DNA from 3 places in the Neobacillus sp. BP17 genome. Region 1 is predicted to be linked to each of the others. Evidence: riboswitches for the same ligand, from Rfam matches in the RefSeq annotation. Region 1 holds a riboswitch; each other region holds the start of a gene.
The links. Region 1 has a riboswitch for lysine ahead of AC4QJR_RS18365 (amino acid permease). Riboswitches for the same ligand answer to the same signal wherever they lie in the genome.
Positions count from the first base shown of each region.

Region 1 (8,455 bases):
TCCATTAGGGTAAAAGGGGACTTTATTCATACTCCTCAAGCAAAGCAGCCTTTTGAAATAAAAGCGACTGACATTGTGATTGAAGGTACGTCAAATGTGGATTATCCATTGCAAAAGAAGAAGCATTCGTTTGAATACTTACGAACAATTGCCCATTTACGGCCAAGGACTAATACATTTTCAGCAGTTTTTCGTGTAAGGTCGCTTGCGTCCTATGCGCTTCATAAATTTTTCCAAGATAAAGGGTTTGTGTATGTTCATTCACCAATTATTACCGGCAGTGATACAGAAGGTGCAGGGGAAATGTTCCGAGTAACTACCTTAGATATGGACAATCTTCCGAAAAATGAAGAGGGCAAAACGGATCTTAGCAAGGATTTCTTTAACAAAGAAACCAATTTGACCGTAAGCGGGCAGTTATCGGCAGAAGCGTTTGCATTGGCATTCCGGAATGTCTATACCTTCGGCCCAACATTTAGAGCAGAAAACTCTAACACCGCAAGACATGCGGCGGAATTTTGGATGGTTGAGCCTGAAGTTGCCTTCGCTGAACTGCCGGATATCATGGATTTAGCAGAAGAAATGGTGAAATATGTAATTGGCTATGTATTAGAACAGGCTCCTGAAGAAATGAATTTCTTTAACAGCTTTATTGAAAAAGGTTTACTAGACCGGTTAAATAATGCCTATACGGCAGACTTTGGCCGTGTGACCTATACAGAAGCGATTGATATTTTACGGGAGTCAGGTGAAACGTTTGCCTATCCAGTTGAGTGGGGCCTTGACTTGCAAACCGAGCATGAACGCTATTTAAGTGAAAAAGTTTTCAAACGACCTGTATTTGTTACTGATTATCCAAAAGAAATTAAAGCTTTCTATATGAGGCTAAATGAAGACAACAAAACAGTGGCTGCAACAGATTTATTAGTACCGGGAATTGGTGAATTGATTGGCGGAAGTCAGCGTGAAGAACGGGAAGAAATCTTAGCGGGTAAAATAAATGAACTTGGCATGAGTGAAGAAGATTACTGGTGGTACCTGGAATTAAGGAAGTATGGCGGTACGAAACATTCAGGTTATGGTATTGGTTTTGAGCGTTTAATTATGTATCTAACAGGAATGACTAATATTAGGGATGTAATTCCGTTCCCAAGAACAACAGGGAATGCTGAGTTTTAATTAGAAAGAGAAGACCAGTTTTCGAATTGGTCTTCTCTTTTTTGAGTTTATTGATCCTTTAATTCCTCTTCGAAAAAGAATGTTTCCGGGTGTTCCTTAACGATATAAGAATATCTTTTCATGTTTTTTACATATTGTGATTTTAGAATGGTGACGACTTCGCCAGTTTCAATAATATTTACTGATTGTCCGTTTTTGTATAGATTGGTTGAGTTTTTCACTTTAACACCCCTTTACCTATTCCTTATTTAGTATATCATAAAATCCTTAATCCCATTGCTTTCTTATTGGATAATTAAGCTCAATTGGAAATCTTAAAGCCCACTTCCTTTCAAAACAAAACGTAATGTGTTATGCTTTAATGAAAGTGAGGTGTCATTTTGACAAATTATAAGGCAAGAAAAAGTAACCTCAAAGTATTACTATCCAAAAACGGTATGGACTTGGAAAGTTTGGGAAGGAATACAAATATTCCCCAAGCTCAACTCAACGACTACTTGTCAAAGAAAGTAATGAACCTAAATACTGCAATGACCATTTCCAAAGAATTGAATTGCCGGATTGAAGATTTATATATTTGGTCTTCAGAGGAGAAAGAAGCATAGAAGCATAAAAAACAGACTCAACATAGAGTCTGTTTTTTTGTATGAAAAAAATAGCACGCATTTTTGCGTACTATTTCTTTGGAATTAAGGGTTTAAGTCACATTCCTTTAAAGGAATTACTTTCGTTTTCTTTGTTAATTTATATCCCACCCAAACAAGTAAGAATAATGGCAGGCCGATGTAGGAGACTAATACTCCATTCCAATCGATATGATCACCCATAAATGCTGAATAGTTTTGTCCTAAGACAACAAATCCACATACAAGAAAAGCAAAGATAGGGCCAAATGGGAAAAGTTTTGATTTATATGGTAATAAGCTTAAATCTTTACCTTGGGCAATAAATGCCTTTCGGAAACGATAATGACATACAGCAATCCCTAGCCATGCGATAAAGCCGGACATGCCTGAAGCGTTTAACAACCAGACATACACTGTTCCATCACCAAAGAATGAGGCAAGGAAAGCAAGTGTCCCCACCAAAGTTGTTGCAATGAGGGCATTTACTGGAACGCCTCTTTTGTTTAATTTTCCAAGGAATTTAGGAGCTTTACCTTGTCGGGCCAAATCCCAAAGCATACGAGTTGATGCATACATTCCTGAATTTCCTGCCGATAAAACTGCGGTTAAGATTACTGCATTCATGATTGATGCAGCGAAAGCAATTCCTGCCTTTTGGAAAACCAAAGTAAACGGGCTTACAGTAACGTCGCCATTTGCTAAATTGTCATTTGTATAAGGAATAAGAAGCCCGATGACTAAAATCGCCAATACATAAAATAATAAAATACGCCAGAACACCTGCTTCACGGCACGTGGGATGGCTTTTTTTGGATCCTCTGTTTCACCAGCTGCTACACCTAATAGTTCAGTTCCTTGAAAGGAAAAGCCTGCAGCCATAAAGATGCCTAGCATTGACAAAAATCCACCGTGGAATGGTGCATCACCAATCGTGAAGTTCTTGAAGCCAGGTGCTTCATTACCCATGATACCGAAAATCATTAACGTACCAGTAACAACAAAAATAATAACTGTTACCACTTTAATTAAGGAAAACCAATACTCTGCTTCTCCAAATCCTTTAACAGAAAGGTAGTTTAAGAGAAACATAATCACTAAAAAGATACCGCTCCAGATAAATGAAGGAGTATTTGGGAACCAGAATTTCATGATCATCGTTACCGCAGCTAATTCTGCAGCAATCGTTATGGCCCAGTTATACCAATAGTTCCAGCCGAGCGCAAAACCAAGGGATGGATCGACAAATTTGGTGGCATACGTACTAAAGCTTCCTGCAACGGGCATATAGGCACCCATTTCAGCTAACCCTTGCATCAAAAAGTAAACCATGACACCAATAACAAGGTAGGATAGGATGGCTCCGCCAGGTCCTGCGCTATGGATTGCGCCGCCGCTAGCAAGAAAAAGACCCGTTCCAATCGTTCCGCCAAGCGAAATCATGGTCAGATGACGAGATTTTAACCCTCTTTTTAAGTCCGATGGAGCTTTTTCTAGTGTTAAATCACTGGTATATTCAGATTCTTTTAATACTCTAGCTGTTTGCATAGTCTTGACTCCTCTTTTTTCTTTTTTTTCGTGAAGGAGTTTGGAATACAAAAATGCCATCGAGGAATAATCGATGGCATTACAATACCCCGCATCATACCTTCCGAAAGATAGCTCAACACGATTAGCTGGTAGAAATAATCGTGACAGTTCTGTTCCTATTTGAAGACAGACCCAGCATGCTTTTTGAAGAGTAAAAGCACACTTCGGCAGTTTTTCCTTTTAAGTAGAGTCATGAATGTCTCTCACATCTCGTCCACTTTACTAATAAAAACCGCGACCTCTACCTCATCGGTTTGATGAGGATTTATCATATGAAATTAAATATATTAATATAGTAAATGAATTTTTATAGAATTGTCAATATGTAATTTTCTAATCAGAAATAAACAGATAATTTGTTTTTTTTAAATTAATTTTTTTATTTTACTTTAAGTGAGAGTATCGGTATTATTTTGAATTAGAATTGATGCCTGTTCGTATTAGGAGGATTTTTACCATGCAGATTGTTGGAATGATATTGGGATCTCTAATTATTGTGGTTGCCTTTAACCTTTTCTTAATCCCACATGAAGTATTGAGCAGTGGATTAAGTGGAATTTCAATGATATTAGGGATGATCTCACCGGTGAATACAGGGGTGGCAAATTTCCTTTTGAATTTTCCTTTGTTAATTATTGGATATAAAATGTTAGGAAAAAGATTTATCGTGAATTCGATCTTTTCGGTTATTGTTATCTCGATAGGACTGTATGTAATTCCCGTATTTGCGATCGCAGATGATAGAATTCTTTCATCTATTTTTGGTGGTGCGTTAACGGGCTTAGGTGTCGGAATAGTTTTCCGTTGTTCCGGATCGACTGGGGGATTTGACATTATTGGCATGATCGTAGCAAGAAAAAGGGATTTTCCAATTGGTACTTTACTTTCAGGCATGAATGCGGTAGTTATTATGATTAGTGGATTTTTGTTTGATTGGGATTCTGCACTTTATACCTTAGTATCTATTTTTGTGACTGGTAAAGTAGTCGATGCAATCTATACGGATCATGCAAAATTAACTCTAATGATTATTACAGATAAAGGCGAAGAGATGAGGAATCATTTACTAAAGAATTTGTATCGAGGCTTAACTGTTTTGGACGGTGTTGGCGGATACTCAAATAACCAGCGGAATGTATTGATAACAGTCATTTCCAGATACGAACTTAATGAAGTGAAACACTTAATCACGGAAGTCGATTCGCGTTCCTTTGTTAATATTACAGAAACGATTGAAGTAATGGGGCTGTTTCATCGGCCAAGTCCATAAATAAAGGGTTGCATCTATTAAATGGATGTAACCCTTTTTGTTTCATCGGGATTTTCCTCGTTTTTTTATCCATTTCAATAACACATGGATAACTTCTTCAAGATCCTTCCCAGTTGGAGTTAATTCATATTCCACTTTCTTAGGTGAAGTGGCAATCACCCTTTTAATAATCAATCCTTCATTCTCTAAATCACGCAAGCGTTCGGTTAACAATCGATCAGAGATTCCAGGAATGGAAGTAAAAATTTCATGGTATCGCTTCGGGCCTTCCATAAGTGAAAAAATAACAGAGCCCATCCAACGTTTACCAATAAATTCAATCGCATTATGAAAATTGGTACATATATGCTTAATTTCCTCTTCAGAAGGAGTCATACACTTTTGGTTGTTCGGTTCATTCATATAATATCCCTCTTTTTTACTTTTCTATCGATATCATATCATAGTTTATTTTCTTGACGAAAGGTACTTACTAATAGTAAGATGATTTTGCGCTTACTATTAGTAAGTTAAATTGATTAGGGGGAAATCTCTCATGCAAACTACTTTAACGAAAAGTTTATCTGATGTTATCAAAGAACGTCACTCCGTTAGAAAATATGATTCAACATATAAAATTTCTCAAGAAGAAATAAAAGAAATGTTAAAAGAAGCAACACAAGCACCATCCTCAAGTAATCTACAACCATGGCGTTTTATTGTGATCCAAGACCAGGAGTTAAAAAAGGAACTTAGAGCAGTGGCCAATAATCAAGAACAAGTCGAAACAGCTTCTGCTGTTATTGCTGTCTTAGGTGATAAGGAAATGTATAAAAGCGTGGAAAAAGTATACCAAAGTGCCTTTGAAGCTGGTTTTATGGATGAGGCTAATATGAATCGATTAATTGAAGGTACCAATAAAACCTATCCATTTGCTTCAGAAGAAGTCTTAAAAAATATTGCTTCATTTGATGCTGGTTTAGTGTCAATGCAATTGATGTTGATTGCAAAAGATCGAGGATATGACACCGTTCCAATGGGTGGATTTGATAAAGAAAAATTTATGAAAATGTTTAATGTTGAAGATCGATTATTTCCAATTGTGTTGATTTCAGTAGGGAAGGCGGCAGCACCTGCTTTTAATACCACTCGTTTGCCGTTGGAAGATGTTTTAATAGATTATAAATAAAAGAGGAGGCGCATGAAAAATTTTCATGCGCCTCACGGTTTAGTTATTGATATACTTTTCAAATACATACCCGAAATCTTTGACTATATATTGCTTTTTGCTGTCTTCTAACCATTGAAAAGCCGCTTGATTAAGCATTTTGAATTGTACAACCAAATTACTGTCTGCACTTGTCACACGACCTAAAGTAGTGGAGGCAACATCTAAGCTTTGTTTAGCGAACTGAAGGGAAATTTCATTTTCATGTGATATTTCTGAAATTTTAATTAGGGCTTTATATAAATCCTTAATTTCCTCAATATGTTTTTTATGTACATCAATGGAGAAAGGCACGGAGCCAATTTTAAATTTAATTTCGACGTCAAGGTCAACCGTTCCAGCGGTTTCGAGATATACGTCTGAGATTCGGTTGGTAGCATAACTATAACGATGGAGCATCCGTTTTTTGCTAGTTGCACTTGTGCCATCTAAATGGATAAGAGCATTATTGGTAAAGCAATATTCATCTGATTTGGATTTAATAAGAAAATAAATTTTTTCATTGTCTTCATGCATGACATAATCGTCTGCGTCTACCTTGTCATAATTCTCGGGTTTAATAACAGAGCCCACATCACTTAATCCTAAAATATCGGCAGCTACTTTTCCAAACATGAATATCACCCTCACTTTTTTAATTCTCCATCCTTCTTACGAATGGGGGACAATAAAGTTTCATTACTACTCAAAAAACTTTATACGTTAATATTCACATATATAGAAAAAAATTACAACTTGATACTTCCCCTATTATAATGGAAAATACACTATATACATATTAATAATGTAATAGAAGGAGTTGAGGTTATTGCGGCCGATTATTTTAGGGATCTTAGCGGCTTTCTTTTTTGCATTTACATTTATCCTCAACAGATCGATGGACCAGTCAGGTGGCAGCTGGATTTGGAGTGCTTCTTTAAGGTATTTCTTTATGGTCCCTTTTTTACTTATTATTGTAATTGGAAGAAAAAATCTTAAACCCTTGCTTTGGGATATGAAAAAAAATCCAGGTGGTTGGCTATTATGGAGTTCGGTTGGCTTTGGATTATTTTATGGTCCTATTTGTTTTTCTGCAGCATATGCCCCAGGGTGGCTCATTGCGGCCACTTGGCAGGTAACCATTATCTCAGGGTCTTTGCTTGCTCCCTTTTTTTACGAAAGGGTTATGACTAAAAAAGGTCCAATCCTGCAAAAGGGAAAAATCCCATTTAAGGGCTTGGGTATGTCATTAATAATCCTACTAGGAATTATCTTGATGCAAATGGAACAAGCCAATCAAATTTCAATTGGTGTGATTTCCCTAGGTATTCTTCCCGTGTTAATTGCTTCATTTGCTTATCCGCTAGGAAACCGAAAAATGATGGATATATGTGGCGGACGGTTAGATGTCTTCCAACGTGTATTAGGGATGACCTTAGCAAGTCTTCCATTATGGATTGTTTTATCGATTTATGGACTATTTACGATTGGTACTCCAAGCAAAGGGCAAATAATCCAATCCGGACTTGTTGCTATAACTTCAGGAGTCATTGCCACCATTTTATTTTTTAAAGCAACTGATCTTGTTAGAGGAAATATGCAGAAACTTGCGGCTGTTGAGGCGACACAATCTGTGGAGGTATTATTCGCTGTAATTGGAGAATTATTATTACTAAACAGCGCCTTCCCGACGCTGCTATCTTGGTGGGGGATGGGATTGGTCATGGTTGGTATGATCCTGCATAGCTTTTATTCACATAAAAGTAACCAAAAAATGATTCAAAATGGTCAATCGATAAAAATGAATAGTTAGAAATGATTAATCCTTATCAAATAAGCTTGATAAGGATTTTATTTTTTATTTTGGTGTTTTTAGTGTTATTACCCATTTAAATAAGGACTTAAGACATCAATGGTTTCTTGAATCTTCTTAGCATTTCGCTTATACATTGCTTTTGATTTTTCGCAATCGGTCTCAAGCGAAAAAATCTCTAAATCAGCCTGAATTTTTTTTAAGGTAGCCAGAAGTAGTGGACGTTGTGCGGGAGCTGGAACTTGAATTTTATCATCGTATAGATCTACCGTAAGTTCTCCGTATGAATCCACTTGTCCTAGGAATACATTATCAAGGGTTACGTCTAGTTTTTCTAACTCTGTATATAACCAGCCTCTGCCTTTTCCTGCACATCTTAACGATTCATCAACAATATTTCCATCCATGATAACCGTTTGTGGTTCTTTCTCATTCGGCATTTTCATTTGTAAATCTTTGGGTGTGAGTGGTTGGTTTTCTCTTTTTAATAATGCACTTAAATTTCCGCGCGGTTCTAACACTGCAAATTCTACATCAGCAAATTTAAAAATATTCTTCTGTCTTAGAAGAGCCGATAATTCATCGATGGTATATTTTTCTTTTTTCAAGTTTTCTTCTAAAATTTTTCCGTCCTTAATAACAACAGTACTTTTTCCCTCAGCAAAATCACTAAACTTTTTACTTTTTATAGCTAAGAAATTCACTAGAAAAGTTACGAATCCAAAAACAACAAGTGCCAGTGCACCATGGAACATATTACCTTCCAAACCCGTTACGACTTCTCCAGCAATACT
Region 1 is NZ_CM184198.1:3,791,579-3,800,033, reverse strand. It holds gene asnS (asparagine--tRNA ligase) at 1-1,179, shown strand, start outside; gene AC4QJR_RS18375 (hypothetical protein) at 1,227-1,400, opposite strand; gene AC4QJR_RS18370 (helix-turn-helix domain-containing protein) at 1,560-1,784, shown strand; gene AC4QJR_RS18365 (amino acid permease) at 1,869-3,350, opposite strand; lysine riboswitch at 3,454-3,644, opposite strand; gene AC4QJR_RS18360 (YitT family protein) at 3,850-4,662, shown strand; gene AC4QJR_RS18355 (winged helix-turn-helix transcriptional regulator) at 4,705-5,064, opposite strand; gene AC4QJR_RS18350 (nitroreductase family protein) at 5,198-5,830, shown strand; gene AC4QJR_RS18345 (PH domain-containing protein) at 5,870-6,484, opposite strand; gene AC4QJR_RS18340 (DMT family transporter) at 6,678-7,661, shown strand; gene AC4QJR_RS18335 (DUF421 domain-containing protein) at 7,730-8,455, opposite strand, start outside.

Region 2 (8,455 bases), 630 kb from region 1:
TTGTTACACCAGATCTTTATATTGCTTGCGGCATTTCCGGAGCTATTCAGCACTTAGCCGGTATGTCTAACTCAAAAGTAATCGTTGCTATTAACAAGGACCCAGAAGCAAACATTTTTAAAGTAGCTGATTACGGAATTGTCGGTGACTTGTTTGAAGTAGTTCCATTACTAACTGAGGAGTTTAAAAAGCTCAAAGTACACTCATAATAATAAGGGCGAGCGGAATGCTTCCGCTCGTTTTGTATTTTGTTTATTTTGGGGATAATAATTGATGAAGCAATTTATTAGCTTGATTTTTTAAACGATGTTATACTTTCGGTAGTAACTCAGTAATCATTAGGAGGGCAATATAAATGGCAATTTCACATTTAACTGATCAAAACTTTTCGGCTGAAACTGGTTCAGGCCTTGTTCTTGTAGATTTTTGGGCACCATGGTGCGGACCTTGTAAAATGATCGCTCCCGTTCTTGAAGAACTTGACTTAGAAATGGGCGATAAAGTAAAAATCACTAAACTTGATGTGGATGATAACCCACAAACTGCAGCAAACTTTGGTGTAATGAGCATCCCAACTTTATTAGTGATGAAAAATGGAGAAGTCGTTGATAAAGTTGTCGGCTTCCAACCAAAAGATGCACTAGCAGGTGTTTTAGAAAAACACGTGTAAATAGAGCAAGAAAAGCCTTAGCTAGGAAATATCCCGGCTAAGGTTTTTTTCTTTTTCCAAGTGACTACTACTTTCAATTAGGCGCAATTTCCTTTAATATTTTAACAGATGAATTTATATAAGACGGGAGGGGAGTGGCCGGAATGAATGAAACAATTAAGCAAAAACTGACGCTGCTGCCGGATCAACCTGGCTGCTACTTAATGAAAGACCGTCAGGGAACGATTATTTATGTGGGAAAAGCTAAGGTACTAAAAAATCGTGTCCGTTCCTATTTTACGGGGTCGCACGATGGGAAGACACTAAGACTTGTCAATGAAATTGAGGACTTTGAATATATCGTAACCTCTTCGAATATTGAAGCACTTTTGCTGGAACTTAATCTTATTAAAAAGTACGATCCAAAATACAATATCATGTTGAAGGATGATAAAACCTATCCGTTTATCAAGTTAACAGCGGAAAAGCATCCCAAACTTATTATCACAAGAAAAGTAAAAAAGGATAAAGGCAAATACTTTGGTCCGTATCCCAATGTGACAGCAGCAAATGAAACCAAAAAGCTTCTTGACCGAATCTACCCGCTCCGCAAATGCTCAACCCTGCCGGACCGAGTCTGTTTATACTATCATTTAGGACAGTGCCTGGCACCATGTGTGAATGAAGTCCAGGAAGAACAGTATAAACAGATGACGGATGAAATCACCCGCTTTTTAAATGGCGGATATAAGGAAATAAAAAAAGAGCTGAAGGAAAAAATGGCTGCTGCCTCCGAAGAATTGGACTTTGAACGTGCAAAAGAATACCGTGACAAAATCATTCATATTGAAACGATTATGGAAAAACAAAAAATTACGATGACCGATTTTACTGACCGTGATGTTTTTGGCTATGCAGTTGATAAAGGCTGGATGTGTGTGCAAGTCTTTTTTGTCCGCCAAGGCAAACTAATTGAGCGGGACGTTTCTATGTTCCCCGTCTATAATGAGCCAGAGGAAGAGATCTTAACGTTCCTCGGTCAGTTTTATTCGAAAGCCAATCACTTTAAGCCGAAAGAAATTCTCATTCAAGATGATGTCGAGTTGAGTTTAGCAGAACAACTGTTGGAAGTTAAAGTGCTTCAGCCGCAACGAGGACAAAAAAAGGATCTTGTGCAATTAGCGATTAAAAATGCAAAAATTGCTTTGAATGAAAAATTTTCACTAATTGAAAAGGATGAAAATCGAACCATTAAGGCAGTGGAGAACCTGGGAGAATTACTGGGAATCTACACGCCGCACCGGATTGAAGCCTTTGATAATTCTAATATTCAAGGGACTGACCCTGTATCAGCAATGGTAGTGTTCATTGACGGCAAGGCGAACCATCGTGAATACCGTAAATACAAAATCAAAACGGTTCAAGGGCCGGATGATTATGAATCGATGCGAGAAGTAACGAGAAGAAGGTACTCACGCGCGCTAAAAGAGGAACTCCCTCTTCCTGATTTAATCATCATTGATGGTGGTAAAGGGCATGTTGAAGCCGTACGAGACGTATTGGAAAATGAATTAGGTTTGGATATTCCGCTCTCGGGGCTTGTAAAAGACGAAAAACACCGGACATCCCAGTTGCTGTATGGCAATCCTTTAGGAATTGTTCCTCTCGGGCGAAACAGCCAGGAGTTTTATTTACTGCAAAGGATTCAAGATGAGGTCCATCGTTTTGCGATCACCTTCCATCGCCAACTGCGCGGAAAATCTGCGTTTCAATCCTTGCTTGATGATATTCCGGGAATTGGAGAGAAACGGAAAAAGTTATTGTTAAAACAGTTCGGCTCGGTGAAAAAAATGAAAGAAGCAAGTAAAGAGGAATTCATTAATATTGGAATTCCTATGAATGTGGCCGAAGAATTAATCAAAAAACTTCAATCCTAGAGATTGTCAGAGAAAAAGGAACATGCTATAATAAGTGAAAATTTAATTTACTATCACTTTTACGTATTAAAGTGAAGGTAGAGGTGCGAGCTTCAAGAGTAGTGGTTCTGAGAAGGATGAGCTTCTGAGAAGAATCATGAAAGGGGATGTTCGCCGAAGTAAAGAAAGTCTCATAACTTTCTTTTCTGGTCCCGTATTGAATAAATGCTGGATTGTCAAGACTAATGTCTTGGAGAGCTATCTTACATTGTAGGTGCGAGAATTTTTTTCGTGTTTTAAGCAATGAGATGCCCTCTCATTGCTTTTTTGTGTTTATTTGGGGAAAAATATGAATTACATCTGGAGAAGGGGAAAACAAACATGGGGATTATTGTACAAAAGTTCGGAGGCACCTCCGTCGCTAATGTAGAAAGAATTTTAAATGTCGCATCATGTGTAAAAGGTGAGGTTGACCGCGGAAATAATGTGGTTGTTGTTGTTTCTGCAATGGGAAAATCTACGGATACACTCGTCGGTTTAGCAAAGGAGATTTCAGCGCAGCCAAATAAACGGGAAATGGACATGCTGTTATCGACCGGGGAACAAGTAACAATTTCGTTACTGTCTATGGCTCTCAACCAGCAAGGGCTTGATGCTGTGTCCTTCACAGGTTGGCAGGCCGGTATTATGACCGAACCAGTCCATGGAAATGCCCGGATTTCTAATATTAAAACAGCAGCGATTGAATCACAGCTTGAATCCGGCAAGGTGGTCATTGTTGCGGGATTCCAAGGAATCACCGAAGAGGGTGAAATTACTACACTTGGCCGTGGCGGTTCCGATACCACAGCCGTTGCACTAGCAGCAGCCTTAAAGGCCGATAAATGCGACATATATACGGATGTAACGGGAGTTTTCACAACGGATCCAAGATATGTAAAGAGTGCTCGCAAGCTATTATCGGTATCGTACGATGAAATGCTGGAGTTAGCTAATTTAGGTGCAGGAGTACTTCATCCACGAGCAGTGGAATTTGCTAAAAACTATCAAGTACGTCTCGAAGTTCGTTCGAGCATGGAGAAAATAGAAGGAACAGTTATTGAGGGGGAAGCAGCAATGGAACAAAACTTAGTAGTCCGCGGAGTTGCATTTGAAGACGAAATTACAAAAGTAACAGTATTAGGATTGGCTAATTCATTAACAAGCCTATCAACCATTTTTACCACACTTGCTGAAAATCATCTGAATGTGGATATTATTATCCAAAGCACAACTGAGGGTGGTTCTGCGAATTTGTCCTTCTCTATTCATACAAATGATCTATTAGAAACATTAAAGGTCCTAGAAGACAATAAAGCTGTGCTTAATTATGAGCAAATTGATGCTGAAAACAAATTAGCGAAGGTGTCGATTGTCGGCTCTGGGATGATTTCCAATCCCGGTGTAGCAGCAAAGATGTTTGAGGTACTCGCTGCAAACAACATCCAAATCAAAATGGTCAGCACATCAGAAATAAAAGTGTCAGCCGTTGTAGAAGAAAAAAATATGTTAAAAGCAGTAGAAGCTTTACACGAAGCATTCGGACTTGCAGTTCAATAAAAAAGAATGGTGTCAGGCACTATTCGGTGCCTGACACCATTTTCAATTAGTTTTTTTCCCATTTCACTGTGAAAACAACTTTATTGGATTTTTTTATTGGATGTTCGAAGGTTTCGGCGTTGGCTTCTTTTTGCAATTCAATTTGTTGAGCAAGGAATCCTGCTTCAAGTTGGAAAAAATGTTCAGCCTTAGACTTAACGCGTGAAATAATGAGCGGACTAATTAATTCAAATTGGAACTCTGTTTTATTTTCTTTCACAAGTTCTAACTGGCCCCATGAGGCCTTGGAGAAGAAATCAATAATCTGTTCTAAATCCATTAATGGATATTTTCGTGCAAGTCGTTTTCCGGCCCAATATAAAATTTCGGGTGTATCTTTCCCTAAAATCTCAGGCAAGAGAACTTCTCTGATTAGTTCATATCCGAAGATGGAAATAGTTCTAGGTTCATCAATATCGATCGTTTCATTCATAACTGTACTATTATTCACAAGCTTCCCCTCTTTCTATCATTCTATTATATACATTTTTGGTTAATTTTTAGTACAGTTTTTCTAGTTATTATGTATCAATTTTAGTTTAAATTTTTGTTATTTTGCAATATCATTCCTTGTTTTCCATGATAATTATCATTCCCATTGTGAAAGAAATAACAACCGTTATATCTTGGAAATTTACCATAAAAATACAATGATTTTCAGAATATATCCCTGTACGTCAGTAGAAAAGTCTAATCTATTATAATTTCAATATATTTAAAAAATTTTATTTTTCTCAAGATAAAGTGTATCCGTTTTCTTGACGCTCTTAGATGATGGGAGTAAAATGAACTTGTCACATTATTGTCACAGTGATGCGAAGTTTCGACAAAAGTGGATTTAATTTGATAGAAACTGAACATCATTTTTTTTAAACATTATAGGGGGGTAAATTTATGGCGGGTAATCGAGAGTTTGTTTATCGGAGATTGCATTCGTTGCTAGGTGTTATTCCAATCGGGATCTTTGTCATGCAGCATCTAATTGTGAATCACTATGCAACAGAAGGGGTAGAATCCTTCAACAAAGCAGCGAACTTTATGGGGAATCTTCCATTTCGCTATGTTTTAGAAACTGTAATTATTTATTTACCGATTTTATTCCATGCAATCTACGGGCTGTATATCGCTTTTACAGCTAAAAACAATGCAAGTCAATATGGTTTTTTTAGAAACTGGATGTTTATGCTACAACGTGTGTCTGGTGTAATTACACTAATTTTCATCACATGGCATGTGTGGGAAACTCGTATCGCTGCTGCTTTTGGAAATGAAGTTAACTTCCAAATGATGCAAGATATCCTATCATCCCCATTCATGTTTGGATTTTATGTTGTTGGTATCATTTCAGCAATTTTCCACTTTGCAAATGGCTTGTGGTCATTCTTGGTAAGCTGGGGCATCACAGTATCGCCTCGTTCTCAAGTGATTACTACATACGTGACAATCGTTATTTTCTTGGCTCTATCTTATGTTGGTGTAACGACATTACTTGCTTTTGTATAAAAAATGAACGATTGCTCGGAAAAATATTGGATTTTGGATTAAGGGAGTGAGTCACGAATGAGTAAAGGTAAGGTTATTGTAGTCGGCGGTGGTTTAGCTGGCTTAATGGCAACGATTAAGGTTGCAGAAACAGGAACACCAGTAGAATTATTTTCTTTAGTGCCTGTTAAACGCTCTCACTCTGTTTGTGCCCAGGGTGGTATTAATGGAGCAGTAAATACAAAAGGTGAAGGGGATTCCACATGGATTCACTTTGATGACACTGTATATGGCGGAGATTTCTTAGCTAACCAGCCGCCAGTAAAAGCAATGTGTGACGCAGCACCTGGTATTATTCACTTAATGGACCGTATGGGAGTTATGTTTAACCGTACTCCTGAAGGATTACTTGATTTCCGGCGCTTTGGTGGAACACAGCATCACCGTACTGCATTTGCTGGAGCAACCACTGGTCAACAGCTGCTTTATGCATTGGATGAACAAGTTCGCCGCGAGGAAGTAGCTGGCCTTGTAACGAAATATGAAGGCTGGGAATTCCTGGGTGCAGTTGTTGATGACGATGGTGTGTGCCGCGGAATTGTTGCTCAAAACTTAAAAACAATGGAAATTAAATCTTTCTCTGGCGATGCCGTTATTATGGCTACTGGAGGCCCTGGTATTATTTTTGGAAAATCAACTAACTCTGTTATTAATACAGGTTCTGCTGCATCAATCGTTTACCAGCAGGGCGCTTATTATGCGAATGGAGAAATGATTCAAATCCACCCGACTGCCATTCCTGGTGATGATAAACTTCGCTTAATGAGTGAATCAGCGCGTGGTGAGGGCGGACGTGTTTGGACATATAAAGATGGAAAGCCTTGGTACTTCTTAGAGGAAAAATATCCTGCCTATGGAAATCTTGTACCACGTGATATTGCAACACGTGAGATTTTCGATGTATGTGTAAATCAAAAACTCGGAATCAATGGCGAGAACATGGTATACCTTGATCTTTCTCATAAAGATCCACATGAATTGGATGTTAAACTCGGCGGTATTATCGAGATTTATGAAAAGTTTATGGGTGATGACCCTCGTAAAGTTCCAATGAAAATCTTCCCGGCTGTTCACTATTCAATGGGTGGCCTTTGGGTTGATTATGATCAAATGACAAGCATTCCAGGGCTATTTGCAGCTGGTGAATGTGATTACTCACAACATGGTGCGAACCGCTTAGGTGCCAATTCCTTGCTTTCTGCCATTTACGGTGGAATGGTCGTTGGTCCAAATGCAGTGAAATATATCAAAGGTCTTGAAAAGAGTTCTGATGCTGTATCTTCTACCGTTTTTGACCGTCATGTCAAAGAACAAGAAGAAAAATGGAATGCTGTTATGTCCTTAAATGGAAATGAAAATGCATATATCCTTCATAAAGAGCTTGGCGAATGGATGACGGATAATGTAACCGTTGTTCGCCACAATGACAGACTATTAAAAACTGACGAGAAAATTCAAGAACTATTAGAACGTTACCAAAAAATTAACATTAATGATACATCTAAATGGAGCAACCAAGGGGCAGCCTTTACTCGTCAATTACAAAACATGCTTCAATTGGCTCGTGTTATTACGATTGGTGCATACAACCGGAATGAGAGCCGTGGTGCTCATTATAAGCCTGACTTCCCTACTCGTAATGATGAGGAATTCTTAAAAACAACAATGGCGAAATTTGTTGACAGTTCTTCCGCACCGGCCTTCCATTATGAAGATGTTGATGTCTCATTAATCAAGCCACGCGAACGCAATTACGCAAAAAGTTAAGGGGGAGTAGGAATAATGTCTGATACTAAAATGGTGAAATTTATTATTTCACGTCAAGATAGCGAAAATACTGCTCCTTATGAGGAGGAATTTGAGGTTCCCTATCGTCCGAATATGAATGTCATTTCGGCGTTAATGGAAATCCGTAAAAACCCTGTCAATGCAAAAGGACAAGCATCTACCCCAATTACTTGGGATATGAACTGTTTAGAGGAAGTCTGTGGTGCTTGTTCGATGGTCATCAACGGCAAACCGCGTCAATCTTGTTCAGCACTGATCGATCAATTGGAGCAGCCAATTCGATTAGCGCCGATGAAGACATTCCCGGTAGTGCGAGACCTTCAAGTTGATAGAAGCAGAATGTTTGACGCTTTAAAGAAAGTAAAAGCGTGGATCCCAATCGATGGTACCTATGATTTAGGACCAGGACCTCGTATGCCTGAGACAAAGCGTCAATGGGCGTATGAACTTTCTAAATGTATGACATGTGGTGTTTGCCTTGAGGCTTGTCCAAATGTAAACAGTAAATCAAACTTCATTGGTGCACAGCCGCTTTCACAGGTTCGTCTTTTCAACGCACATCCAACGGGTGCTATGAATAAGGCAGAACGACTTGAAGCGATTATGGGCGATGGCGGACTTGCAAACTGTGGTAATTCACAAAACTGTGTGCAATCTTGTCCAAAAGGTATTCCATTGACAACCTCTATTGCTGCATTGAACCGTGATACAACTATTCAAGCGTTTAGAAGCTTCTTTGGAAGTGACCACGCGTAATTGAACGAAACCTTCTTTTCTCATGGGGAAAAGAAGGTTTTTTGTCGTTTATTTACGCCGCAAACAAAAGTTCATAGGTAATAGGAGCTTTTTTTGATAAAAATCATTCTCCAGTCAGTAAATATAGTCACTACATTTGTATCGTTCACATAAGATATGTTGACTA
Region 2 is NZ_CM184198.1:4,421,015-4,429,469, reverse strand. It holds gene AC4QJR_RS21680 (electron transfer flavoprotein subunit alpha/FixB family protein) at 1-209, shown strand, start outside; gene trxA (thioredoxin) at 356-670, shown strand; gene uvrC (excinuclease ABC subunit UvrC) at 814-2,586, shown strand; lysine riboswitch at 2,657-2,834, shown strand; gene AC4QJR_RS21665 (aspartate kinase) at 2,947-4,164, shown strand; gene AC4QJR_RS21660 (YslB family protein) at 4,211-4,654, opposite strand; gene AC4QJR_RS21655 (succinate dehydrogenase cytochrome b558 subunit) at 5,098-5,706, shown strand; gene sdhA (succinate dehydrogenase flavoprotein subunit) at 5,764-7,512, shown strand; gene sdhB (succinate dehydrogenase iron-sulfur subunit) at 7,528-8,289, shown strand.
Region 2: another riboswitch for lysine. It lies ahead of AC4QJR_RS21665 (aspartate kinase); the one in region 1 lies ahead of AC4QJR_RS18365 (amino acid permease).

Region 3 (8,455 bases), 2.5 Mb from region 1:
CCTTCGCACTCTTTTTCTCGGCAAATGCCGCACCAGGTACTTGGAAAAAGAAATACCCTAAGAAGAATAGAGAACCAAGTAAAGAAGAAGTACCAGCAGTAATGTGAAGATCCTCCGCTAATCCTGAAGCCGCACCGAATCCATAGTTGGCACGGTCAAGATAAGCTAAACTGTACGTGATAAAGGCAATTGGAATAAGACGTAACCATCGTTGTTTTGCAATCGTTTGTTTCATGTTATTTCACTCCCTCTAATTGATTTTCTATATATTTTTCTAACACTGCTTTGGTTGGATAGCCATCATTATCACCAGGTGATTGAACCGCTAACGCACCAATCGCATTGCCTCTTAAAACCGCATCCTGAACGTTTAAACCTTCGAGTAATCCACTGATCACCCCAACCGCAAAACCATCGCCGGCCCCAACGGTATCAACCACTTTTTCCACATTAAAGCCGCGAACGGTGCCTTCTTCTGTAGCTGTTTTATAAAAAGCTCCCTCAGCCCCAAGCTTAATGACTACCAGCTCTACGCCCTTTTCTAAATAGAAGGAAGCGATTTCACGGGGTTCCTTAAAGCCTGTTAAGATTTCACCTTCAGTAATACCAGGTAACACATAATCTGCTTGGAACGCCACCTCATTGATTTCCCTTACCATTTCTTCTTGTGATGCCCAGAGTGTTGGTCTTAAATTCGGGTCAAAGGAAACCTTTTTACCGTTCTTTTTCATAAAGGTTAGAGCGTGTTTTGCAAAGGCTCTTGTACTTTCCGAGAGGGCTAATGGAATCCCCGTCATATGCATGTGCTTTGCATGCTGAAAGTACTCTTCATTGAAATCATTGCAGTTTAAATGGCTTGCCGCAGATCCTTTGCGAAAATATTGAACCTCTGGGTCGCCCTCTAAAACCATCGATTTCAACTGGAACCCAGTCGGATAGTGTGGGTCAATCAAAACATGCCCAGTGTCAACGTTTTCATTTTTGATCCGTTCGATGACAAACTTTCCAAACGCATCGTTTCCGACTTTACTCGCCCAACCTGAGCGCAAGCCCAATCTAGCAAGTCCAATGGCCACATTTGTTTCTGCTCCAGCAAGTTCACGGGTAAATTGGCTGACTTCGTGTAAGGAACCTGGATGATTGGCCATAAACATTGCCATTGCTTCACCAAAAGTAATTGTATCTAAATGTTGCATGATATAACCTCACTTTCCATAATCATCTGAACAAACTCTCGTGTTCTCTCCTTCGGTTCAATGGGAAACTCAAGCGCCTTCACCATTTCAGCGGGAAAATGATTCATGACCTTCTCCCAACTGTGACTTTCATCTTTTTGCAGCGGCACCGTGATAAACTCTCCATTATCATCTTCTACCTGTTTTAAATGCAAATACATGACATATGGTGCAAGCTTGCTGACGGCTTCGTCTACTTCTTGACCAGAATAATACCAGTTTCCGGCATCAAAAGTCATTTTAACTGGTGTACTCTGTTCGGAGGCGCTTTCAAAAAAGGATGATAAATGATGGATATTCCCTCCATGAAGCGTTTGATCATTTTCAACCAACAATTGAACTTCCTGATGCTGATCCAAAAAGGTATTCAGTTCGATAAGATCAGATTGGCCTTTTTGAAAATAGCCAAGTGACACTTTAATCCATTTAGCACCGAGATCTTTTCCTTCTTCAAAAATCTCAATTAATTCCTTCTTGTTCAATTGGTGGTCCACTTTCCATAACTCAATCGGAGCCGAATATACTGTGAATAATTGATATTGTTCAATTTCTTGTTTAATTTGATGTAGTGGTGGATCTTCGACCGACAATAATTCGCGTCGAATCTCAATTCCAAAAGCACCTGAATCTGCAATGAGACTAATAAATGAAGTTTGCCCTTTCTTCAAGACTTCAAATCTATCAAATGCGTTTATCGGGACAATTACATTATTCATAACAAAATCCCCTTTTAAATAAATACTTGTGATTATAGGATAAACCGTTTTAGTAAATCGGTTTAGTAAATCGATTTATACATATTATAAACCTATTGAAAGCGCTTTTGCAATAAAAAATTAAATTTTTTTCTTTATCATGTATTTGGTGCCTTTTTTGGTGCCTGACACCAAGGATGACTCCAAAAGAAGAACCCCCAAAATTATGGAGGCTCCGTAAGTTTATATGAATGCTATGGTATTAATAATATTTTCCCTGTGCTTTGCCGGCTTTCTAAATAATGGTGTGCCTCTTGTCCATCGCTTAGTGCAAAGATAGTTGGTTCAGATACTTTAACCCTTCCTTCCGACATCCACCCGAACAGTTCGGTTGAACGAGCTATTCGTTCCTCTCGGTTGGTAAGGACATTCCATAAGTCTCCACCCGTCAATGTTTTGGACGTATCCATTAACATTCTTGGATCCACCAAAGCTGGGTCCCCTCCTGCCATTCCGTAAAATACTACCGTCCCGCCGATGCGAGTGACATCAAAACTGTCTTGAAGCGTTGAACCTACTGATTCATAAACCACATTGACACCTTTCCCATTTGTAGCTTCAAGTATTTGCCTTTTCCAATCATCCTTATACAAGAACACTTTATCCGCTCCTGCTTCCTCTGCCGCCTTCGCTTTTTCCAGGGACGAAGTTAAACCTATTACCGTTCCGCCCAGTAGTTTGACAATTTGAACCAGAAGCTGCCCGACCCCTCCCGCTGCCGCATGAACTAGTACGATATCATTCTTTTTTACGGAATAACTATCCTTTGTTAAATAATGAGCCGTTAATCCTTGTAATAGGACAGAAGCGCCTTCCGCAAACGAAATTGTTTCAGGCAGAGGGATCGCCTTTTCTACAGGGACTGCCACGAACTCTGCATTAGCATGTGGTACATCGGCAAAGGCAATAGGATCGCCAATGCGGATGCCTTGAACATTTGCTCCGACCTTTGCGACCATTCCTGCCCCTTCATATCCTAAAATAAATGGAGGCTCCCCCTCGAGATGGTAGTTACCTTTTCTTCTATATATATCAGCAAAATTTAGGCCAATTGCTTTCATATTAAGGAGTATTTCATCCGGACCAATAGCAGGTTCGTTGATTTCTGAATACTTCAGTACCTCTGGCCCGCCAAACGTATTAAACACTAATGCTCTCATATCGATAACCTCATTCAAACTAATTTTTGCACTACACTTTTATTAAATAGAATTATGCTGGGGATTGCAACTCGCTTAACTGGCAGGCCTCCCCCATGAAGAAGAACCTATCTCTCCTGCTCAGAATTACTTTTGATAAATTTCAATCCCTTACATTTTAACTTGCTTCACATCGCCGGGTAAGATACGCTTCATAAAGACCACATGAACAAGGAGATATAAATATATGGATAGAAATAAATTTTCAGCAATTGCCCACCGCGACCATGCCTTTAGTAATCCAATCAGTGAAGACAAGATCATGAAGATGCTTGGTATTATCTCTCCCAATGCAAAAGATAAAGTAATTGATATAGGAGCAGGAAAGTGCGAACTGTTAATCCGCTTGGTGGAAAATTACCAAGCAGACGCTACAGCTATCGAATTGTATGAAGGGTCCATCGAGGAAGCAAAGCAAAAGGCACACGGCAGAATTCCTGAAGGCAGCATCGAGTTTATTGTGGAAGATGCCGCCTCAGCAGTCGAAGGATGCGAGGAAGATGGGTATGATTTGGGGATTTGTATTGGTTCAACCCACGCATTAGGTGGATTGGAACCCACCTTACAGACATTAAAACGTCTAGTTAAGCACAATGGTTACATTCTGATTGGCGAGGGATATTGGAAACAGACTCCAAGTCCTGCGTATTTAGAAGCGCTCGGAGGCGCTGATGAGTCGGAATGTAAAACCCATGTGGATACTGTTAAGGCTGGCGACGAATTAGGATTAATCCCGCTTTGGTCTTATGTTGCCAACGATGATGATTGGGATGATTACGAGTGGCTGTATTCGATGTCCGTCGAGAACTATTGTCTTGAGAATCCAGATGATCCAGATTGTGATGCGATGTTGGAGCGGATTCGAACTTGGCGCCGGACCTATTTGACCTGGGGCAGGGATACGTTGGGATTCGGCCTGTATTTGTATCGGAATAACAAAAACAAATAATACCTTACAAGCCTTATATACCAAGGCTTCACCCCTATTTAATCAAACGTTTGATTAGTTTTTCAGCGGTATTTTCCGACCTTTTTTAATCAAACGTTTGATTAGTTTTTCCTCAAAAAAATTTCTCACACCAGAAAAACCCTTCAATACTAAGGCCTCGCCCCCATTTAATCAATCGTTTGATTAGTTTTTTCAAAAATACACAATACCCTCATAAATCTATATTTCTCAAGGCTTCAGCCCTTTTTAATCAAACGTTTGATTAGTAACCACAATTAGACTTATAAAACCACATCTGTTACACTAATATAGTTACCCAAGGTAATTATTACTCTAGCTAACTATTCGACTTATTCGAGGTGATTTAAATAAAGACTTCACAAAAATTCTTTCATCAATTATTGATGCTTTACCGTCCGTTTGAAAATAAATTGAATTTCCATTTGGCTGAGCATCAACTTCACAGAGCTCAATGGTCTATTTTTCACTGCTTATCCAATAATGGACCTGCTACACTTGTGGATCTTTCTCATTATTTATATGTAGAAAAACCCACAGTTACTAGGACTATTAATCGTTTAGAGGAACTGGGCTATGTCGAACAGGTTCCTAGCCATGATAAACGTGAAAAGCGGATACAGCTGACCGAACTAGGAAAAAAAGTATATATGGAAGTTCGTGTCACAATTGATCAGTTTGAAAATGACATCTTAAAAGGTATCTCAGAACACGAACAGCTTGAAACCATCCAGATTATGGGGATCATTCGAGATAATATTATTAAGTAAGGGGTTAAATAACGTGAATCAACCAAGAGCTAAACTTTGGACTAAAGATTTTACGATTGTTTCCGGGGTCAATTTTTTCGTCACTTTAGTCTTTTATTTATTAATTGTCATCATTGGTGTTTATGCAGTAGACGAATTTCATGCTTCCACAAGTCAAGCTGGTCTTGCCACAGGAATCTTTATTGTTGGTTCATTAATTGGCAGGTTTTTAATCGGTAGATTTATTGAGTCTATTGGAAGGAAGAGAACATTAATCATTGGTGCCATCCTTTTTATTTTCACCCTTCTTTTATATTTTCTGAATTTCGGGATTACCTTCCTGCTTATAACACGACTACTCCATGGGATTGCAGCCGGAATGGTTGGTACAGCAACAGGAACGATCGTGGCCCAGATTATCCCTGCTTCACGGAAAGCTGAAGGAATTGGCTATTTCAGCATGAGCGCAACATTGGCTACCGCAATTGGCCCATTCATTGGCCTATACATGACCCAGCATACGGACTTTCAAATGATATTTATTTTCTCCCTTGTAATAGGGATCATTAGTTTAGTCACAGCGTTCTTTGTAAATGTGCCTCAATTAGAAGGAACACCCCAACCAACTGAAACAAAAGGATTTAAACTTTCTAATTATATTGAGCCCAATGCATTGCCAATTGCAGTTATTACATTAGTAGTAGCTTTTTGTTATTCCAGCGTTCTTTCATTTATTAACTTCTATGCAATAGAAATTGACCTAGTAAGCGCGGCAAGTTTCTTTTTCTTAGTTTATTCTATTGCCGTATTGTTATCACGCCCCCTTACCGGCCGTATAATGGATTTAAAAGGGGCAAACTATATTATGTATCCATGTATTATTGCCTTTGCCGTTGGTTTGTTTCTGCTTAGCACCGCAAGCATCAGCATTATTTTATTAGCAGCAGGAGTATTAATCGGCCTTGGTTTCGGTAACTTGCAATCAAGTACCCAAGCCATAGCAGTAAAACTAACTCCTCCCCATCGGATGGGATTGGCCACTTCCACTTTCTTTATCTTTCTTGATGCGGGTCTGGGGTTCGGTCCATACATCCTCGGGTTTATTATACCGTTAACAGGCTATCGTACTTTGTATGTCATTTTAGGTGCAGTCGTTCTCGCATCAATGGTTCTTTACCACTTCCTGCACGGTAAGAAAGAACTTCCAAGAAGAACCAGGGTGAATGAACCAACACCTGGCACTCATTGATTTCTAGCACCACCCTTTAGGCGGCAGACATAAAACCCGTCTTAAGCAAATATGATTAACATAAGAATCCTAAATAAAGGGGTCGGTAAATTTGATGATTTTTAATAAAATTGCATTATCCTTCGTAGTTTTCTTTTCCATCAGTATGATCATAAATACTTATTTAGGAGAAAAGGAACAGATTCAATCGGATGTTATTTATTTTGTGATGAACGGGTTTGCATATATTGTATCTGCATTAGAAGTAGAAAAAGAAGAACAGGGGTTAGAAACTGCATAAACTTTACAAATATAGTTCCTTTTCCCCCTTGAAACAAAAGGAATATTCTGATATATTTACTATTAATTATATATTTTTCTTACTTCAATACTTTTGAAGTGAGGATAGAGGTGCAAAGACCATTAGTACACAACTGGAGGATAATGAGGTCCAACGATGGTTGTAGAAAGGGGAATTTGCCGAAGTTTCATTGATTCTCATTATCATGAAGCTGGTTCTGCTATTGAATAAATACAGAACTGTCATATAGGAGACTATATGGAGGGCTATCTTACGCACGGGAACTTAGTTTTATTTATGTTTCTACTGCAACAGTGAACCCTCACTGTTGCTTTTTTGCGTTGAATTTTGAATGGCCTTGCCCACCTCTAAATTTTATAAAAATTTATTAAAAGGGTGAGAAAAAATGAATTTTGGCCAAGTTTTAACCGCAATGGTTACACCATTTGATCAAAATGGCGAGGTTGATTTTAACGCAGTAAGAAGATTAGTAGATTATTTAATTGAAAATGGGACGGACGGTCTCGTCGTTGCTGGTACAACCGGTGAATCTCCAACTTTAACGACGGATGAAAAAATCGCTTTATTTAAAGCTGTTGTCGTCGCAGCGAGAGGAAGAGTCCCAGTTATCGCTGGCACTGGCTCGAATAATACACGGGCATCTATCAGTTTAACAAAGCAAGCCGAAGAAACAGGTGTAGACGGGATCATGCTCGTTGCTCCATACTATAACAAACCTTCCCAAGAAGGTATGTATCAACATTTCAAAGCAATCGCTGAATCTACATCATTACCGGTTATGCTTTATAATATCCCTGGTCGAAGTGTGGTCAATCTATCCGCAGAGACCATTGTTCGCCTATCCCAAATCGAGAATATTGTTGCTGTTAAGGAAGCAAGCGGCAACCTGGATGACATGGCTTCTATTATTAGCCAAGCCCCTAGTGATTTTACCCTTTATAGTGGGGATGACAGCTTAACATTGCCGGTTTTAGCGATTGGCGGTGCTGGAGTTGTATCTGTTGCTTCCCATGTAATTGGCAATGAAATGCAAGAAATGATAAATCATTTTAAAAATGGACGCGTCCAAGAAGCGGCTCACTCTCATCGCCAACTGCTTCCTCTTATGAAGGCATTATTTACGGCTCCTAATCCGGCCCCAGTAAAAGCAGCCCTGAACATGAGCGGGGTGCAGGTTGGTGGACTTCGATTACCATTGCTGCCTTTGAGTCACGATGAAGAAATGGCATTGCAAGTGGTTTTACCTGGACACCAAGTCAAAACATTAATTTAAATGCTGGTAGGCTGTCAACACATAGGGAATTTTGAATTCCGTACTGTTGACAGCCTTTTATTTTTCGGACCCTGACTGAAATTTTTCACTTTCCCTTTCCAATAAAGTCCAGTCAAAAGGGCATACTATTCATATTTACATGGAATAGGGAGGATATTTACTTGCAAACCAATAATCAGCAATTATCCATTTTTGCTTTAGGCGGTATCAATGAAATCGGAAAAAACATGTATGTGGTTCAATATGCAGACGATATTTTTATTATTGACTGCGGCGGGAAGTTTCCAGATGAGAGTTTATTAGGAATTGATTTAATTATCCCTGATATTACCTATTTGGTAGAAAATCAGGAGAAAATCCGTGCTTTGATTGTCACTCATGGACATGAGGACCATATTGGCGGGATTCCGTATATATTAAGAAAATTGAACGTTCCTATTTACGCTACCCGCTTTACTTTGGGCCTGATTGAATTAAAAATTGACGAACACAGGTTGAATGGCAACACGAAACTAGTGACGATTGATTCAGATTCCAAGCTTGAGTTTGGAGAAACAACCGTTTCCTTCTTCAGAGTAAGTCACAGTATCCCAGATTGTCTCGGCATTGTTTTTCATACTCCTGAGGGGAATGTCGTTCATACTGGGGACTTCAAATTTGATTTAACACCGGTGAATAATCAACATTCTGATATTCATAAGATGGCTGATATTGGTGAGCAAGGTGT
Region 3 is NZ_CM184198.1:538,239-546,693, reverse strand. It holds gene AC4QJR_RS02675 (MFS transporter) at 1-235, opposite strand, end outside; gene AC4QJR_RS02670 (sugar kinase) at 237-1,196, opposite strand; gene AC4QJR_RS02665 (sugar phosphate isomerase/epimerase family protein) at 1,184-1,951, opposite strand; gene AC4QJR_RS02660 (quinone oxidoreductase family protein) at 2,185-3,150, opposite strand; gene AC4QJR_RS02655 (SAM-dependent methyltransferase) at 3,377-4,138, shown strand; gene AC4QJR_RS02650 (MarR family winged helix-turn-helix transcriptional regulator) at 4,507-4,926, shown strand; gene AC4QJR_RS02645 (MFS transporter) at 4,940-6,154, shown strand; gene AC4QJR_RS02640 (hypothetical protein) at 6,249-6,434, shown strand; lysine riboswitch at 6,532-6,711, shown strand; gene dapA (4-hydroxy-tetrahydrodipicolinate synthase) at 6,841-7,728, shown strand; gene AC4QJR_RS02630 (ribonuclease J) at 7,890-8,455, shown strand, end outside.
Region 3: another riboswitch for lysine. It lies ahead of dapA (4-hydroxy-tetrahydrodipicolinate synthase); the one in region 1 lies ahead of AC4QJR_RS18365 (amino acid permease).